DNA from 2 places in the Peptococcus niger genome. Region 1 is predicted to be linked to the other one. Evidence: predicted binding sites of a transcription regulator. Region 1 holds the regulator's gene; the other holds the start of a gene.

The links. The regulator HrcA, encoded in region 1, represses chaperone genes, less so after heat shock. The targets are predictions, from matches to a motif close to TGTTAGCACTCNNNNNNNNNGAGTGCTAACA.
Region 2: the regulator HrcA is predicted to act here: its motif matches at 2,992-3,022, upstream of BLQ16_RS07475 (co-chaperone GroES).

What each region holds. Positions count from the first base shown of each region.
Region 1 is NZ_FNAF01000005.1:211-9,572, reverse strand. Features, by position in the region: gene BLQ16_RS05185 (hypothetical protein) at 1-313, shown strand, start outside; gene glpK (glycerol kinase GlpK) at 367-1,851, opposite strand; gene dnaJ (molecular chaperone DnaJ) at 1,981-3,219, opposite strand; gene dnaK (molecular chaperone DnaK) at 3,219-5,066, opposite strand; gene grpE (nucleotide exchange factor GrpE) at 5,118-5,723, opposite strand; gene hrcA (heat-inducible transcriptional repressor HrcA) at 5,741-6,859, opposite strand; gene BLQ16_RS05155 (stalk domain-containing protein) at 7,289-9,016, opposite strand.
Region 2 is NZ_FNAF01000010.1:23,898-33,259, forward strand. Features, by position in the region: gene asnB (asparagine synthase (glutamine-hydrolyzing)) at 1-846, opposite strand, end outside; gene groL (chaperonin GroEL) at 1,000-2,625, opposite strand; gene BLQ16_RS07475 (co-chaperone GroES) at 2,672-2,959, opposite strand; gene BLQ16_RS07480 (5-formyltetrahydrofolate cyclo-ligase) at 3,147-3,728, shown strand; gene BLQ16_RS07485 (helix-turn-helix transcriptional regulator) at 3,944-5,191, shown strand; gene BLQ16_RS07490 (WYL domain-containing protein) at 5,178-6,083, shown strand; gene BLQ16_RS07495 (DUF2828 family protein) at 6,565-8,022, shown strand; gene BLQ16_RS07500 (hypothetical protein) at 8,271-8,663, opposite strand; gene BLQ16_RS07505 (hypothetical protein) at 8,682-8,891, opposite strand; gene ftsZ (cell division protein FtsZ) at 9,068-9,362, opposite strand, start outside.

The DNA of each region.
Region 1 (9,362 bases):
AGAGGCAGGCGAATGGCGCCGCAAGGCCATCAGTCCGGCCAAGGCCTTTACCCGGCTGGATAAGGCAAGCCCGGAAGATGTGCGTGCATTAAAGGCCTACACCGCCGACCGCATGGAGCGGGTGGCGCAGATGATGGAGGTCCTCCTGGCCCTGCACGATGACTGGGCCATTACCGCCCATGCTGATTACGTCAAAATGGAAACGGTCACCTTGGATTTTAAAGAAGCCATTGCGGCCCTTGCCGCCAAGGGCTTCACTGAAGACGACTACCTCCTCCAGGCGGAGTACACCCGCAAGTGGGGAATGCTTTAAAAGAAGAGGGTTGCGTTCAATCTGAACGCAACCCTCTTCTTTGCTTTAATCCTTTAATCAATATCGCTGAGCGTGCGCCGCACGGCTTCTTTCCAACCGGTAATATTTTTATTGCGGTCTTCCGAAGACATGGTCGGTGTAAAGCGGCGATTGATCCGCCGATGGCCGGCCAAATCTGCCAGGTCTTTCCAAAGGCCCACCTGCAAGCCGGCCAACATAGCGGCGCCTAAGGCGGTGGTTTCCAGCACATCCGGTCGAATCACCGGTACATTTAAAACATCTGCCTGAAATTGCATGAGAAAGTCATTGCCCGCAGCGCCGCCATCCACTTGTAAGGTCTTAATATCAACAGGGCTTTCAGCGGACATGGCCTCCAGCACATCATGGGTCTGGTAGGCAATGGCTTCCAAGGCGGCGCGAATCATATGGGCCCTGCCGGTCCCCCGGGTTAGGCCGAACATGGTACCGCGTGCATACATATCCCAGTAGGGAGCCCCCAAGCCGACAAAGGCCGGCACCAAATAGACGCCTTCATTGTTGTCCAATTTGGTGGCAAAAAAGTCGCTGTCTGCCGCCTCATCTAAAATGTGCAGGGTGTCTCGCAGCCATTGAATGACCGCTCCTCCAACAAAGATGGACCCTTCCAGGGCATAGGTGGGCCTTTCATCTACACCGGCGGCAATGGTGGTGACCAGGCCTTTTTGGCTAATAATTGGCTGCTGGCCGATGTTCATTAACAAAAAGCAACCGGTCCCATAGGTATTCTTGGCCTCACCGGGCGACCAACAGGTTTGCCCGAAAAGCGCCGCCTGTTGGTCACCGGCCATACCGGCCACCGGCACCATGACGTTCCGCCCCAAATGGGCTTCCCCAAAGGCATAGGATGACGGATGAACCTCCGGCAGCATGGCCTTGGGAATGTTTAAAATAGATAAAATTTCCTCATCCCAACACAAGTCATGAATATTAAAGAGCATGGTGCGGCTTGCGTTGGTGTAGTCTGTGGCGTGGACGCGACCTTCTGTAAGCTTCCATAAAAGCCAGGTGTCTACCGTGCCGAAGAGGAGGTCACCGGCCTTTGCCCGCTTCCGATCCGGGTCTACTTCATCTAAAATCCAGGCCAATTTGGTAGCGGAAAAATACGCATCAATGACCAGACCGGTTTTTTCGGCAAATAAAGCTTTATAGCCTTTTTGCACCAATTCTGCACACCGGTCGGCCGTACGCCGGCACTGCCAGACGATGGCGTTGTAAACCGGCTTACCTGTTTTTTTATCCCAAACGATGGTGGTTTCCCGCTGGTTGGTGATGGCCAGGGCATCAATGGCCTTTGGGTCAATGCCTGTCGCCGCCAGAGTTTCTTGTAAAACGCCGAAGGTCGTTGCCCAGATATCCTGCGGGTCCTGTTCCACCCAGCCCGGATGCGGAAAATATTGGCGCGTTTCATTTTGGCGCACATCCACAATGGTCTGCTGGTGATCAAATATAATGGCACGGGAACTGGTTGTCCCCTGGTCTAAAGCAATAATATATGACATAGGCCCTCCTTTATACAGCCGCGCATTCATAGGGTTATTATACCATTTTAGCGCCCCTTACGGCTGCTTTCTCTAAAAATCACGGCAAAGAAAAAACCACATTGACGCCGGGCGTCAATGTGGTTTTTATTATTGCTTGTCCTGAGGACCTGCTTCGTCCTCATCGTCTTGAAAAATATCGTTGACCGTATCTTTAAATTTACCAAACCAGCTTTTGCCGTCGTCCTTATCGCCGGTCGTTTTAGCGGACGACCGATTTTTCTGGTCTGTGTAGAGTTCTTTGCGGTCTAGACTTTCAGAAAGCTTGGTAAAGAGCTCTTTCTGCTCATCGGTCAAGCCCTTCGGCGTCTCAACAACAACGGTCACGTATTGGTCACCGCGGCCGAAGCTGCGCATGCCTTTAATGCCCTTCCCTTTGAGCCGGAACCGGGTGCCGCTCTGCACGCCGGCGGGGATTTTAAATTTCAGCCGTCCTTCCAGGGTCGGCACTTCAATCTCATCCCCTAAAGCAGCTTGGGCCACATTGATAGGCTGCTCCATATGAATATCGTTGTCAACACGTTCAAAAACCGGGTGCGGTTTAACCCGAATATAGATGAAGAGGTCACCGGCCGGGCCGCCGTGCTCGCCGGCCTCACCTTCGCCTTGCATCCGCAGGCGGTTGCCGTTGTCCACGCCGGCAGGAATGGTAACATCCAGGGTAACCGTTTCCCGCCGCATGCCCTGGCCGCTACAAGATGGGCAAGGTTCATCAATGATTTCACCGCTGCCACCACATTCCGGGCAGGTGCTCTGGGTCTGGATCCGCCCGAAGGGCGTCTGTTGCGCGCTGATCACCCGGCCCGTGCCACCGCAGCGGGAACAGGTATGGGGGCTGGTGCCGGGCTTGGCCCCACTGCCGTGACAGGTGTCACAGACCTTATGCCGGGCCACGGTGATGGTTTCTTTCCCACCAAAAACGGCCGTTTCAAAATCAATCAGCAGGTCTGCACGCAAGTCATTGCCCCGTCGCGGACCGTTTTGCCGTTGGCCATAGCCGCCGGCTCCGCCGCCGAAGAACATGTTGAAAATATCGCCGATATCCCCGAAGTCGCCGCCAAAGCCGGCGCCGCCCGGTCCCTGTCCGCCGAAGCCGCCGAATTGCGGGCCGTCCGGCCCAAACTGGTCGTACTGTTGCCGCTTCTGGGGATCAGAGAGGGTTTCATAGGCGTCGTTGACTTCCTTAAAGCGCTTTTCCGCCTCTTTATCGTCGGGGTTGACATCGGGGTGATATTTACGCGCTTTTTTGCGAAAGGCTTTTTTAATATCCTGTTCGCTGGCGTCTTTATCGACCCCGAGCACCTCATAGTAATCGCGCTGATCGGCCATTATTTATCGTCTTCATTCACTTCGGTGTAGTCGGCGTCAAAGGTGCCGTCTTCACCGGTGGCGCCACCGTTTTCGCCTTGTGCTTCGGCCTGAGCGTTGGCCTGGGCCTGGGCAGCGGCGTACATTTTTTCGGTCATTTTATAGAGGGCCTGGGTCAAGGCTTCTGTTTTTGCCTTAATGTCCTCGGTATCGTCGCCTTCTAAGGCCGTGCGCAAGTCTTTTTGCGCATTTTCAATGGCTTCTTTATCCGCAGCCTCTACCGTTTCGCCGGCATCTTTCAAGGCCTTATCGGTCTGGAAGAGCAGGCTGTCCGCATTGTTGCGGGTATCAACAGCTTCCTTCATCTTCTTATCCGCTTCAGCGTTTTCTTCAGCATCCTTGACCATCCGGTCGATGTCTTCATCGGACAGGCCGCTATTGGATTGAATGGTGATCCGCTGGCTCTTACCGGTCCCCTTGTCTTTTGCGGAAACGTTCACAATGCCGTTGGCGTCAATGTCAAAGGTCACTTCAATTTGCGGAATGCCGCGCGGAGCCGGCGGAATATCCATTAAGCTGAACCGGCCCAAGGTCTTGTTGTTGGCAGCCATTTCCCGTTCCCCCTGGAGGACATGAATGTCCGTAGAGGTTTGGTTGTCGGCAGCGGTGGTAAAGACCTGGCTGCGGGATACGGGGATGGTGGTGTTGCGTTCGACAATCTTGGTCATTACGCCACCCAAGGTTTCAATCCCCAGGGACAAGGGCGTCACGTCCAAAAGCACCACATCTTTTACTTCGCCGACCAGGACCCCGCCTTGGATGGCGGCACCGATGGCCACACTTTCATCCGGGTTGATGCCCTTGTAGGGTTCTTTATTGGTCAGTTTCTTGATGGCTTCCTGAATGGAGGGCATCCGGGTGGACCCACCAACCAGGATGACCTTGTCAATATCGCCGGCCGAAATGCCTGCATCGCTCATGGCTTGGCGAGAGGGGCTCATGGTTTTTTCAACCAAATCGGCGGTCAGTTCGTCAAATTTGGCCCGCGTCAGGGTCAAGTCCATGTGTTGCGGTTGACCGTTGGCGTCCATGGAAATAAAGGGCAAGTTCAAGTTGGAGGTGGTCACCGTGGACAGTTCCATCTTGGCTTTTTCAGCGGCTTCTTTTAAGCGCTGCATGGCTGTTTTATCAGCAGAAAGGTCAATGCCGGTGTCTTTTTTGAAGTTATCAACTGCCCAGTCAATGACCTTCTTGTCAAAGTCATCCCCGCCTAAACGGTTGTTCCCGCTGGTGGCCAAAACTTCAAAAATCCCGTCACCAATTTCCATCAGGGACACGTCAAAGGTCCCGCCACCCAAGTCAAAGACCAGGATTTTTTGATCTTCCGATTCTTTATCAACGCCATAGGCCAAGGCGGCAGCTGTCGGCTCGTTGATAATGCGCAAGACATCCAGACCGGCAATTTTACCGGCGTCCTTGGTGGCTTGACGTTGGCTGTCGGAAAAATAAGCCGGGACGGTAATCACCGCCTGGGTCACCGTTTCGCCCAGATAGGCTTCTGCATCGCTTTTTAATTTTTGCAAAATCATCGCAGAAATTTCCTGGGGTGTGTATTCCTTGTCCCCCATATGGGCCTTATAATCCGTCCCCATGTGGCGCTTAACAGAAGCGACCGTATTGTGCGGGTTGGTGATGGCCTGGCGTTTGGCCACCTGACCGACCAAGCGTTCACCACTGTTGTTTAACCCGACCACTGAAGGCGTTGTCCGGTTGCCCTCCGTATTTGGAATGACGACGGCTTCCCCGCCTTCCATAACGGCAACGCAAGAGTTGGTTGTTCCTAAGTCAATACCGATAACTTTTCCCATATTTAATTCCTCCCAAAAAACTGTTTTTCCTGTAACTGGATTTATTAGAAATCAGCTGTTCCCGCTTACCCGACAAACGGTGGGGCGCAGCACCTTATCTTTAAATTGATAGCCGGCGCGCAACTCATCAATAATGGTATTTGCCGGTGCTTCTGCATCGTCAACCACCATAATGGCCTCGTGATAAACCGGGTCATAGGGTTCACCTGCTCCGGCGATTCGAGACAAGCCGGCGCCTTCCAGGACCGATAAAAGCTGCCGCTGGATCTGCTCCAGGCCGGTCATGACGCTTTTATGGGTCTCGTCATCTTCCGCCGGTGCGGTTTGCAGGGCCATATCAAAGGCGTCTAAAACCGGCAAGAGGTCTTTAATCAAACTTTCGTTGGCGTATTGGTAAATCTCGGCCTTTTCCCGCTGGGTCCGTCTTTTATAGTTGTCAAAATCTGCCAGCAGACGCAAATAACGGGTATCGGACGCCTTGTCTGGTTCGGCTTCAGGCGTTTCAGCCTGATCTGAAGCTTCTGCCTGATCTGAAGCCTCTGCCTCCGTGTTGGTTTGAGCATCAACCCTTTCTTCAGGGTCTTGATGGTCCGCCGGATCCGCAGCAGCCTGGGCATCGGCGGTCAGTGTTTCTTTGTCAACAGCTTCATCGCGCAATGCGCTTCACTCCTTTTCTATGATCGAATATCGCGCAATTGCCAGGCAAAGGAATGCAAAAGGGGAGCCAGATCATTTTGATGTTCCGGAACCAGCATCGCTTTGTCCCTGAATGCCTCTTCCAAGACTTGAACCGTCGTCTGTAAAAGGCGAGCGCTTATGAGATAATTCATTCGTTTTGGGCCCAAAAGGCCCAGGTGGCCGCGTTGGCGACCGATATGATAAGCCGTACAAACCATGGCACAATCGTCCAGGGCATCATCCGGCAATTCTACGCCTAAGCGGATAACCGGAGCGCTACCGGAAATACTGGCCAAGAGATTTGGTACTGTTTCTTCCTGTTCTAAGGCATTGAGCACCCGGCGCAAACTGTCCGGATTGCGGAACTCCGGCTGATCCAAAAGTTTCAGCGTACCGCTTACATAAACCACCCGTCGACCGTCATGAGAGATGGCTTCGCCCAGGCGGTCAATCACATGGCGCGCAAAGCAGGCCAAATCGCCTTCCTGCTGCTGTAAAAATTCCGCCAGCGGCGCCCGCCAATAGTGCAGTGGCAAGCCACGCAAATAATGGTTGAGCAAGCCCTCAATAATCAACATCTCTTTTTCGCCAATGCTCAGCGGCATATCCACCAGTTCGCTGTTCACCTGTTCATCATCGGTGACCATCACCAAAAGCGCCCGTCCCGGCGCCAGAAAGATCAGGTTCAACCGAGCCAGAACCGCTTGTTCTTCCGGCGCCAAGGCCGGCAAGTAGAGCATGGCCGGAAGGCCGGCCGTTTTTGCAAGCCAGTCCACCAAAGCCAGGCGCATGTTGTCATCATTGAGCTTCCCGGCGGTCAGCCATTGACCGATACCGAAGGGGTCTGTCCCGTGTTGCTCAGCCAACCGCACCGGCAATAAGTGCGTTATGTAATAGGTCAAGCCTTCATCTGTTGGGATCCGCCCTGCAGAGGTATGCGGTGCCATGACCAGCCCCGCCTCTTCCAAGTCGGATAAGTCATTGCGGACGGTGGCCGCGCTGACCCCCAGGTCTTTTTTCTTGGACAGGGTTCGTGAGCCAACCGGTTCCGCGCTGTCCACATAATCACAGATCAAATGCTCCAGTATGCGTTCTTGTCGTTCCGTAATGCCCACGACCCACCTCCTTGTCGATTAGCCTTGTTAGCACTCAACCCTTTCGAGTGCTAACCATGTATTAAATTTAACACCTTTACCTGTCCTTGTCAAGTTTATCAAAGAGCTATCTTTTAGTAATTTGAAGTTTCTTATCGCATTCTTTTGTGAAACGGTTACTCTCCCTGTCATTCAAAAGTTAAAGCCCCGTTTGGCTATTCAAATAATTCCTTTGCAAGACTTTAGAGCTTATTGATATTTATTTTGTATATAAAATGACGTCTTTTAGCTCAGAATCTGCACAAATACCCGTTTTTTCAAAGTAAAAAATTATAAAAGCGCCGTCCTCCAGTCACTAAACGTTAACGTTTAATAACCGGAGACGGCGCTTTTACAAATGACTATTTCTATCATTCAAGCAAAATCAAGAAATGTTCATTATAACATTCTTTACTTTTCAGAAATATATACCGCACGTTCACCATTGTTCCACTGAATAGAAAGATCAAGCCCTTCTGCCAAAGACCGCAAAGGAACAAAAGCACGATTTTCACGAATGATTACAGGCGTATTGGCAACCTGTTTCATGCCATTCTTTTCAAATTCAACCGCATCAGGATGAAATTTCAAGGTATTGTTACCACGTTTTGCAATAACTGTTCTCGTTGCGTTATCCCAATCAACATTTGCATGAACCGCTTCTCCTACAAAACGCACCGGAAGATATGTGTAATTGTTCCAGATAATCGGCTGATAAGCTAATTGTATGCGTTTCCCATTGTAATATACGGGAATTTCTTGCTTAGAAGACGTCTGACTTGAAGCCGAACTGCCGGCATTGCCTCCACCTACATTGACAGTTTTTGATGTAACAAGCGTTCCCTGTTCAGACCAATAATCTGCTTTCAGTTGAATGGGTTTCCCTTGCCAAGGCGTAAAATCAACGGTTGCTTCATAACTTGGGAATTTTGCTTGTGCAGCATACTGTCCATTCACATAATAATCCACATGGTCAATCCGATGATTGACATCATTCACGTAGCTGGAAATTTTTTCTTTTCCGGATAGGGTTGTTTTCTCAACCTTTTCATAATAGTAGCTACTTCCCGCACCAACATTGCTCAAGTAATACGGATCGCTGACAGCGGTCTTGTAGGCCTGTAAGAGTTCCGGAACATCAGTGACAACACCATGAACCATACGTGCACCAGGTTCATTATGATTCCAGTAAACAACCATTTTTAAATTCGGATACCGACGGGCAGCGCCTGCGTAAAAACGTTGAATTTCATAAGCAGCAACATTTTTAAGCGATAAATCCGTTGTTCCTTCAATATTCGGCATCGCTGCGCCCTCTGTAATAAAAATGGGTTTTTTTGCGCCATAACGATCATAAATCTCGCGGAAACGATCCATCCAAGTATTGCCTTGTTGCGGTGTGCCATTAGCATTGAATACCGGATAGCTGGATACACCAACCCAATCAACATACTGGTCTCCCGGATACCAAGCCACTTCGCTTCCAATAGGCCAGTCATTCGGACACCAGCACATAACCACGTTAGGCGCTTCTTGATGCATCACATCAGCAATAATGCGGAATTTCTCTTTGTAAAGTTCCGGTCCCCAGCTTTGCCAGCCATTGGAGCCATCCGTCAAATTGAATTCACTGTTAAAACGCAAGAAAATAGGAATGCCATAAGACTGTAAAGCTTTGGCTTGACGACGTAAATTGTCATCATTTTGGATAGCATTTGCATTGGCAACTTCTAAGCCCAGTTGAATGCCTTTAGCGCCAATACGTTTCGCTTCTTTCATATAGGAAGCATAATGGTCCAAGGACTCACCTTGGTCATAATTAATATACAAGAGGTAGGTGGCGTGATCTCTACCAAGCACCCTTTCTGTCGTATGCAAAAACCATTCACCGGATTCAGCTGAAGCGTTATCATTATTTAAGGTATTGTCACCTTGTGCAAATATACCCAAATAAGAGCCTGTTTTGGGCTCAAACTTGGCACCATGATAAAAACGATCCCCAGCTACAGACGCAGGCTTCTGTACGTAAATGCCATACTCTGTATATGTTGGATCAGCAAAAGCCGGTGTTGAACCCGCTACCAAGGCAATCGCCAAACCAACCCCCAACATTTTTTGCAACCAACGCTTTCTTTTCATAATTTCTCTCCTTTTTTCCACCGCAATAACCAACTATATATATATATATATATATATATATATATATCACAGACAAATAAAAATACAAAGATTTTATTAAGAAATATTCATTCTGAACTATCTAAAAACATAATAGTCAACAGCCACAAGGGCCACAAAAATGAGATGGTTTCACGACAGGGAAAAATAGATTGTATAAAATAATAAAATGGCTCTGGGTGTTCATTGGAACACTTGCTTAAATTGAATCAGAACCACCGGCTTAGCCGGTGGTTTGTTATGCCCCTATAAGGGGCTGTTACTGGCAGCACTCACGTGCTCTGAATTTCTTTCTCTTGCAACAAAT
Region 2 (9,362 bases), on a different contig from region 1:
GGTTTCTTCCGGGCGAAACAGGGCTGTGATAAAGCTGGAATCAATGCCCCCGGAAAGAAAGGCCCCCACTTTAACATCCGCCATTTGATGGGCTCGGACGCTCTCCCGGAGCGTCTCGCCGATGGCAGAAACCGCCTCATCATCGCTTAAGTCTGCTGCCCGATAGTTGAAATCCCAATACCGCCCTCGCGCTATGACAGAACCGTCCTTGACCTTCATCCAGGTCCCGGGTGTCAGTTTATAAATCCCCTTGAAAAAGGTCTCCTCCGTTGCCGGATATTGAAAAGTCAGGTAGGGACGCAAGGCCTTGGCGTTCACCTCTTTTTGGAAGGCCGGATGCTTGAGAAAGCACTTGATTTCCGATCCAAAAAAGAAGCTGCCATCATCGGAGGGTGCACCGTAATACAAGGGCTTGATGCCAAAGAAATCGCGTGCCAGAAAAAGTTCCTCTTTGCGGGCATCCCAAATGGCAAAGGCAAACATGCCGCGCACCTTTTGCAGAACACCGTCGCCCCAAGCGTCATAGCCGTGAACCAAGACTTCGCTGTCCGTTTCGGAAATAAATTCATAGCCCAAGTCCACCAGTTCTGACCGCAAGGCTTTATAATTGTAAATTTCGCCGTTAAAAATCAAAGCCAGCGATTTATCTTTATTAAAAAGAGGCTGGTCCGCCTCATCTCTCAAATCAATAATGCTCAACCGCCGAAAGCCCAATACCATTTTATCGGATATAAACGTTCCATCACTGTCCGGGCCACGATGCACCATGGCATCGCACATTTCACCGATAACAGTCTGATGGTCAATTTCCCTTACTCCCGGCATATAGCCGACAATTCCGCACATAGGCAGCCTCCTTCACTTTGCCGCGCCGGTCACTCCGGCCTCTTGCTATTATACTGGAATGTCCGGCCAGGCTCAAGCACAGGCCTTCTCGCTCAATAAAAAAAACGGATGTGGAACCATGCCCACATCCGTTTTGTATTAACCGTATATCCTTTACATCATGCCCATGCCCGGCGCACCTGCACCGGCAGCAGCCATCGGGTCTTCTGTCTTCGTATCAGCCACCAGACTTTCAGTGGTCAAGATCATGGACGCAATGGAGACGGCATTTTGCAACGCACTGCGTGTCACCTTGGCCGGGTCAATAATCCCGGCAGCAATCATGTCTTCATAACGGTCCATCAGCGCATTGTAGCCCACGCCCTGTTCTTTCGCCTTAACAGCCGCTACAACGACAGAGCCTTCCATACCTGCGTTTTCAGCAATCTGACGCACCGGCGCTTCCAGAGCGTTCTTAATCAAGGCCACACCGGTAACAGCATCCGGCTCTTCCAGCTTCAGCTCATCCAAAGCAGCCATTGCGGAAATAAAGGCTGTCCCGCCACCGGCCACAATCCCTTCTTCAACGGCTGCGCGGGTAGCCGACAAGGCATCTTCAATCCGCAACTTCTTCTCAGCCAGTTCAGTTTCCGTAGCCGCACCGACCTGAATAACAGCAACACCGCCAGCCAACTTGGCCAAGCGTTCCTGCAATTTTTCACGGTCAAATTCAGAAGTGGTTTCTTCCAGTTGAACGCGAATTTGGGCCACTCGAGCATCAATGGCTTCTTTAGCCCCCTTGCCTTCAACAATAGTGGTGTTGTCTTTGGTAACGGTAATCTGGCGAGCAGAGCCGAGCATATCGACTGTAGCGTCTTCCAGCTTATAGCCCAGTTCTTCTGTCACAACCGTTGCGCCGGTCAGGGCAGCAATATCGGCCAGCATTTCTTTACGGCGATCGCCGAAGCCCGGTGCTTTGACGGCAACACAATTAAAGGTGCCGCGCAATTTGTTGAGAATCATCGTGGTCAGGGCTTCGCCTTCCACATCTTCCGCAATCAAGAGCAGGGCCTTACCGGTTTTCACCACTTGTTCTAAAACCGGCAAAATTTCTTGAACATTACCGATTTTCTTATCTGTGATCAAAACGTAGGGTTCTTCTAAGGTTGCCACCATTTTCTCCGTATCGGAAACCATATACGGTGAAATGTAGCCACGATCAAACTGCATCCCTTCAACCACATCCAAAGATGTGCCGAAGGTTTGCGAATCTTCTACCGTGATAACCCCATCATTGCCAACAACTTCCATGGCATCCGCGATTAATTTACCGGTTTCTTCATCCCCGGAAGAAATAGCGGCCACTTGTGCAATTGCCTCTTTATTTTTAATGGGGCTGGAGATTTTTTCAATGCTTTCAACTGCTTTCTCAGCAGCGGCCATCATGCCCTTGCGCAAGATAATCGGATTTGCCCCGGCAGCGATGTTTTTCAGGCCTTCACGAACCATTGCCTGTGCCAAAACAGTAGCAGTGGTGGTCCCGTCACCGGCCACATCGTTGGTTTTAATGGACACTTCTTTTAAGAGCTGAGCCCCCATATTTTCAAAGGGATCTTCCAACTCGATTTCACGAGCGATGGAAACACCATCATTGGTAATGAGTGGTGCACCATAGGGTTTAGACAGGACAACATTACGCCCTTTAGGCCCAAGGGTAACACTTACTGCATCAGCAACGGCGTTAACGCCCTTTTCAAGAGCCGCACGCGCTTCAGCGCCAAAACGAATTTCTTTTGCCATCTATCATTAACCTCCTAAAAATACAACAGTATATGACAAAAATACCTTAGCCGAGCACGACCAAAATATCTTTTTCAGCAATAATAACCACTTCTTCATCATCCAGCTTGACTTCTGTCCCGCCGAATTTTCCATAGACAACCTTGTCGCCCGGTTTGACTTCCAAGGCAACGCGTTCGCCTTTATCGTTCAGCACACCGCTGCCCACAGCAATGACTTCGCCTTGATGCGGTTTTTCCTGAGCAGAGCCCGGCAAAACGATGCCGCTTTGCGTCTTTTCTTCTACTTTTAAAGGTTTGATGACGACTTTATCGCCTAAGGGTTTAATGTTCATAAAATAGCCTCCTTATGAAATATCGGTCACAGTGTTAGCACTCATCTTTCACGAGTGCTAACATCATATGTATATCATATCACACTCCCTTAAAAATGCAAGTCTTTTTCTATTTTTTGATATTTTTTACCCCGGTTGCAATTCATTCCAGCATTGGTTATAATGCAGCCAACATAGGAGGTGCCTTATGACAGCAGAAGAATTGCGAAAACAAATGACCGAAGCGCGCCAGGCCCTATCGCCGGAAGCACGTGAAGCCGCGGCTCAAAGCTTCACCGAACGCCTTTGTGCTTTGCCGGAATGGCTCCGCGCCGATACTGTCGCCCTATTTTTATCTTTTGGCAGTGAGTTGGACACACGCAGCGTTATTGAAACAGCCTTTTCAGAAGGAAAACAAGTCTTATTGCCAATTTGCCAAAAAGACTACCATATGATCTTTTCCGTTTACACCCCCACCACCCCCTTAATCACCACCGGTATGGGCTTGGAAGAAATAGCACCGGAAGCCATCCAGGAAGTTCCACCGGAAAATATTGATTTTTGCCTGGTCCCGGGCCTGGTCTTTGATGACACCGGCGCCCGCATCGGTTACGGAGCCGGCTTCTACGACAGGTTCTTACCCCGTTTATCAGAGGGCACCGCCATTATCGGCGCCGGCTATGACTGCCAAGTGATTAAAAACAGCCCCATTCCCCAAAAGGACACAGATGTCCGCCTGCCAATGATCGTTACGGAGCAAGGCATTTATCGGTCAACAAAAATGCTGTAATCAAAAAGAACTGTACCGAATGACTTTCAAGTCATTCGGTACAGTTCTTTTTGATTGAATGTTATACCTTTTCACCAGATGGCAGGAGGGCTCTTTACCGGAGAAGCTGCCCCCTAGACTTAAAATATAAGCACTCCCTTTGGACCAGAAGGTCATTTGAGGTCTCGGACTAAACTGTGTAAAATAAAGGGAGAAAAACAAGGGAGGCCGGCAGCATGGCTTATGATGAACGCATAAAAAACTTTGAAAAAATCCGCGACTACATGCAAGCCTTTTACGTCTACGGCCTCAAAAGCCGGCTGGAATACGATCATAAAAGCGCCCGTTCTTATGATGACGAGCGCCGCCGTTTGGAATCCTGGTTGGGAGATTATATGCAGTTCCATCAAACAGCCGATGGAAAAAACGTATTCCTGGCCATAGACAGCCGGGTCAGCAAGCAAAACCCGCTCTACAAAGCCTGGAAGGCCAAGCGTTTTACCGATGCCACGATTACCCTGCACTTTGCTATCTTTGATGTTCTCTATAGTCCAAGGGTAAAAATGACCTTGGCAGACCTCACTGAAGCCATTGATGCTCGTCTAGCCTCTCGACTGACCTTTGATGAATCCACCTTGCGCAAAAAGCTAAATGATTACATCGCTGCCGAAATCATCCAAGTGGAAAAAATTGGCCGCAAAAATTTCTACCATCGAAGCCCGCTGATAGACATTCAGCCTTTGGCGGATGCCCTTGATTTTTTTAGTGAAGTGGCGCCCTGCGGGGTTATCGGTTCGTTTTTGCAGGATCGGCTGGCCGACCATGAGCCTCTTTTCTCTTTTAAGCACCACTACATCACCCAAACCATGGATAGTGACATCATGGCCCAAATTTTTCAAGCCATGCACGACAGGGTAACCGTCACCGTGGATTATCCGGGACAAGAGACCGGCAAATTTCAAAAGCTTTGTCTCTTACCTTTAAAAATTTACCTAAGTGTCCAAAACGGCCGACAGTATCTCATGGCCTTCAACGAAGCGAAAAACCGGATCTACGCTTACCGGCTGGATAAAATGAAAAACATTCAACTTAAAAAGACCGTCTCCGACAACTTTGCCAACCGCCGGGCTGACCTGACCCGGCTCGAAAGGCATATGTGGGGCGTATCCAGCAAAAGACTCGGCAAGACCCTGGAACAGGTAACCTTCGAGCTTCGAATAGGTGATGACGAAAACCACATCATCCGTCGTCTCAAACGGGAAAAGCGTTGTGGTCAAGTTGACCGCCTTGACCCTAACCATTACCGCTTTACCGCAAATGTTTTTGATGCCAATGAATTGCTCCCCTGGATTCGCACCTTTATCTGTCGGATCACCAGGCTTGATTTTTCCAACCCGCTTACAAAGGAAAAATTTAAGAGCGACTTAGAAGCGATGTACCGTCTTTACGACCTGGAAGGAGGTGGACCGGGTGATTTTCAGTGAGCTCTATTCAACATATTATAAGACCGTCGCTAAAATTATCAACATGGCCTTGGCCGGAAAAACAACATCAGAAGACCTTGGTCGCTGCATTCAGGAAAATGCCTTTTCAGAGAGCGTCCTGACCATCCTTCCGGCCTTGACAGAAGGGCGTTGGCCCCTTTTAAATGAGGACCTAACCTCATCTTTATGCCATCCGCCAACCCTACCCCTAACCCTCTTGGAAAAGCGCTGGCTCAAGGCCATTATGGCAGACCCCCGCATCCAACTATTTGATGTCACTTTTCCTGATTTAGAAGGGCTAGACCCTCTTTTCACCCAAGAGGACTACAGGGTCTTTGACCGCTATACGGATGGAGACCCCTTTAACAGCCACCGGTATATTCATCATTTCCGCCTCCTTTTGGCAGCAATCAAAGCCTCCCACCCGGTGCAAATTACCATGACCAACCGCTATGGCCGGCAGATTCAAATCCACTTTTATCCCACCGGCTTTGAATACTCTTTAAAGGACGATAAAATTCGCGTCCTGGCGAAAGGTTGTCGCTACCCTTACTTCAACTTGGCCCGAATTGACCATTGCAAGCTTTACCAGGGAAGCGATTGCCAAACAGATAATCCCTTGACCGACCGGCAAAAAGAATTGGTCTTGCTGATTGAGAATGAGCGCAATACCCTAGAGCGGGTCATGCTCCACTTTGCCCATTTTAGCAAGCAAGCTGAGCGCTTGGCCGACGGGAGCACCCGTCTCCAAATCAGCTACTATGCCTCCGATGAAAAAGAATTGCTTATCCGGGTTTTGGCCTTCGGCCCTTATGTGAAGGTGGAAGCGCCGGATGACTTTGTTAACTTGATCAAAGACCGCCTTTTGGCCCAAAAAAGCTGTGAACTTTAACCTGTTCGCAGCTTTTTTTCCGTGATAAAGGTCCCGCCCATGGATATAATGAGTCTACAAGGTGCAACGAGTCATCGTTGTTTAAATCTTAAAAGGTACAAACAGCCATTTTACAGTTAGGGGCATAAAATCCTTTGCAACCTACAGATGCTGATGCTGTTACTTGTACCTTGCTAGAAAGATGCCTCCAGCCATTTTACCAAACCTAGCCTATCTGAGGGCAAGTCATTCAGAAAAAGGCATCTTGGAAAAGGCACTCGGCCAAGAGAAAAAGGACCATCATCAGCAGATGACCCCGTCATTTATGGTCCTCTTCTACGAGTGCCTGGAATGTCATATAAAGGCCTAAGCCTTTTTATAAAGCCCCCTTCATCAATCCACGGTCATCCTACCGACTCTTCTCAGGAAAGATAATGGGGATTTTTTATCTCATGAGACTTGCAAACCACACGGCACCATACCGCCGGTTAGGAGACAGGATATGTTAGACCAACTAAAAGCCGAAGCCAATAGGGCGCGCACTGAAAACGACGCTGTGACCCATGCCAGCAGCTTATCCGATTGTTTAGACCTCTTTGCCGATATTGGTGCCCTTCGCAATGCCGAAGAGGAAGCCATCATTCATCGCTTTCTCCGAGCCTACACGGAAGATGCGGACATCGCCATGAAAATTCTATTTTTTGGTCGAGATGTGCGTGGCGGATTGGGAGAACGCCGCCTTTTTCGTATTATTCTCCGTTGGTTAGCCGGCTACCATCCGGATTCTGTCCGTAAAAATATCGACCGCATTCCGGAATACGGCCGATATGACGATCTCCTAGCCCTTTTAGATACCCCCTGTAAAAAAGACGCCCTTCGTTTGATTCGTCACCAGCTGAAGGCAGACCTTACTTCAACGGGCGAGGTTTCCCTTTTGGCTAAGTGGCTCCCATCGGTCAATGCCTCAAATCCCGAGACAGTCCGCCGCGCCAAACGCCTAGCGCGCTTCCTGGGCATGAGCGATGGCCAGTATCGCAAAACCTTGACGGCCTTGAGAAAAAGAATCAATATTTTGGAACACCATCTCTGCAGTAAGGACTATACCTTTGACTACGCCAAGCAGCCCTCTAAAGCCATGTTCAAATACCGCAAAGCCTTCCTGCATCATGACGGTGAACGCTATAGAGCCTTTTTAGCTGCCGTTCAACGTGGAGAAGCCAAACTCCACACCGATGCGCTCTACCCCTATGAAATCGTCCGCTCCGCCTTTAGCAGCCCTCTGAATGAGCTGTCCGAAGGAGAAAAAGCCAGCCTGAACGCCTCATGGGCGGCCCTACCGGATTATTGCGACAACCGAAATGCCCTGGCCATCATAGACACTTCCGCGTCTATGTACTGGTATGATAAGGGCCTACCTGCTGCAGTGGCTTTCTCCCTGGGCCTTTATTTCGGCGAACGCAATACCGGCTTCTTCCACAACCACTTTATTGAGTTCTCCGATACCCCCCAGCTCCTTGAGATCAAAGGCAAGACCTTTACCGACCGTCTGTCCTACCTGTCCACTTTTACTCAAGTTGCCGATACCAATATTGAAGCCGTCTTTAGCCTCATCCTGGCTGCCGCCGTACACAACGAGCTCCCCCAGGAAGAGCTTCCGGAAACCCTCTACATAATTTCTGATATGGAATTTAATATCTGTATGCGCAACGCTTCCCTGTCTAACTACGAAAATGCCAAGCAGCAATTCGCCCTCCATGGGTACCAACTGCCAAACATCGTCTTCTGGAACGTTGCTAGCCGTAACAGCTACCAACCTGTCACCATGAATGAAGCCGGCGTCGTCCTTGTCTCCGGCTGCAGCCCCCGGCTTTTTACCATGATTACCGTCGGCGGCCTAACCCCCTATACCGCCATGATGGACCTCCTAGACACTAATCGCTATGCCAGCATTGTCGCTTAGGTGGAAACTCTGGGTGAGCAATACTTAAAAAAGCCTCTAGACAGGTGCACAAGGTAAAAATCAGAGCGAACAAGGCTAGGTCTTATCTTGTTTGTTCAGCGAAGGATACAGCTAGTATTTGAAACCGAGAAAAAGATAAAAGCAAGGCACCGCCCGGCAAAAGTCGAATTTAAAAATTCCTTTTGCCGGACGGTGCCTTGCTTATTTTAATATAACTCTTTTTATAGGCTTTCTGTCACAATCACTAGCTAACCCATTAACAAGGGCGAAAGCGTTGTTAGAAGGCCAATGAAGCCGACCCCCACCATCAAGCCGCCGGTAATCCGAGCGGTTTTTTTCTTTTCTTCACGGGCATATTTAACGGAATAAAGCATCAGAGCCCCTGCAATCAAAGAGCAGACGTAGGCCAAAAGAGTGCTGACATGATATGGCAGCCCCATACGGTCAAACTGCGGGGCCCCCAGCATCAGGAGCAGGGCTGCCGTCAATAGGCCCAGCGCAACGCCGTTAAAACGCAGACGTTTCTTTTCCTGCAAGCGTTGCTCCGGCGTGATGACTGTCGTCATTTTTTCTTGTTCTTTTGCTGTTTTCCGATATTGGGATCTCTTTTTTTTGCCACTACGTGAATATTTTCTACCCATGCTGCCTCCTATCGGGCATCAATCACGATGGGTTCGCGCATCTGTCAAATACGGGCGAAATTCAATAATTCGCAATGCCGCTAAACCGATAAACAGACCGAAAATGCTCAATAATGTGGTTAACGACGTTACAAATAAAGGAAGCGTCGAACTCTCTAATAAGCCAACAGATGCCACGAACGAAACCATTGATGCCAAAGTTAAAAAAGCAATGCCGATGTATTTCATCTTATAACCTCCCGACAATTAAGATCATGTGTTCCTAGAACATGTTTTCCTATATTTTATCAAACACATATTCGTTGTCAAGAGATTTTTCGATTGTATGTTCGTATTTTTAAAGAACAATACGATAAAAACAGCGAAGCGGCTAAGCTTCGCTGTTTAAGACACTGATGTTTCGCTTAAAAGTTGCGGTTTCCTTTTCTCAAAAATTCAGGAATGTGTACGTCTGCAAAGTTTCCGCTTGAAGACCGGCCAGACCTTGGGGCACTGCTCGGCTTATAAGCATTTGTGTCATAGGTGTTGCGGTCATCCGGATGGAAACCGGTTGCAATAACGGTAATTTTAATGTCATCTTTCGCATCAGGATCGTTGATGGCCCCAAAGATAACATCCGCATCAGCACCGGCTGCTTCATAAATATAGTCAGCAGCTGCTTGTGCTTCTAAAAGGGTCGGGTTGTCACCGGAGATGTTC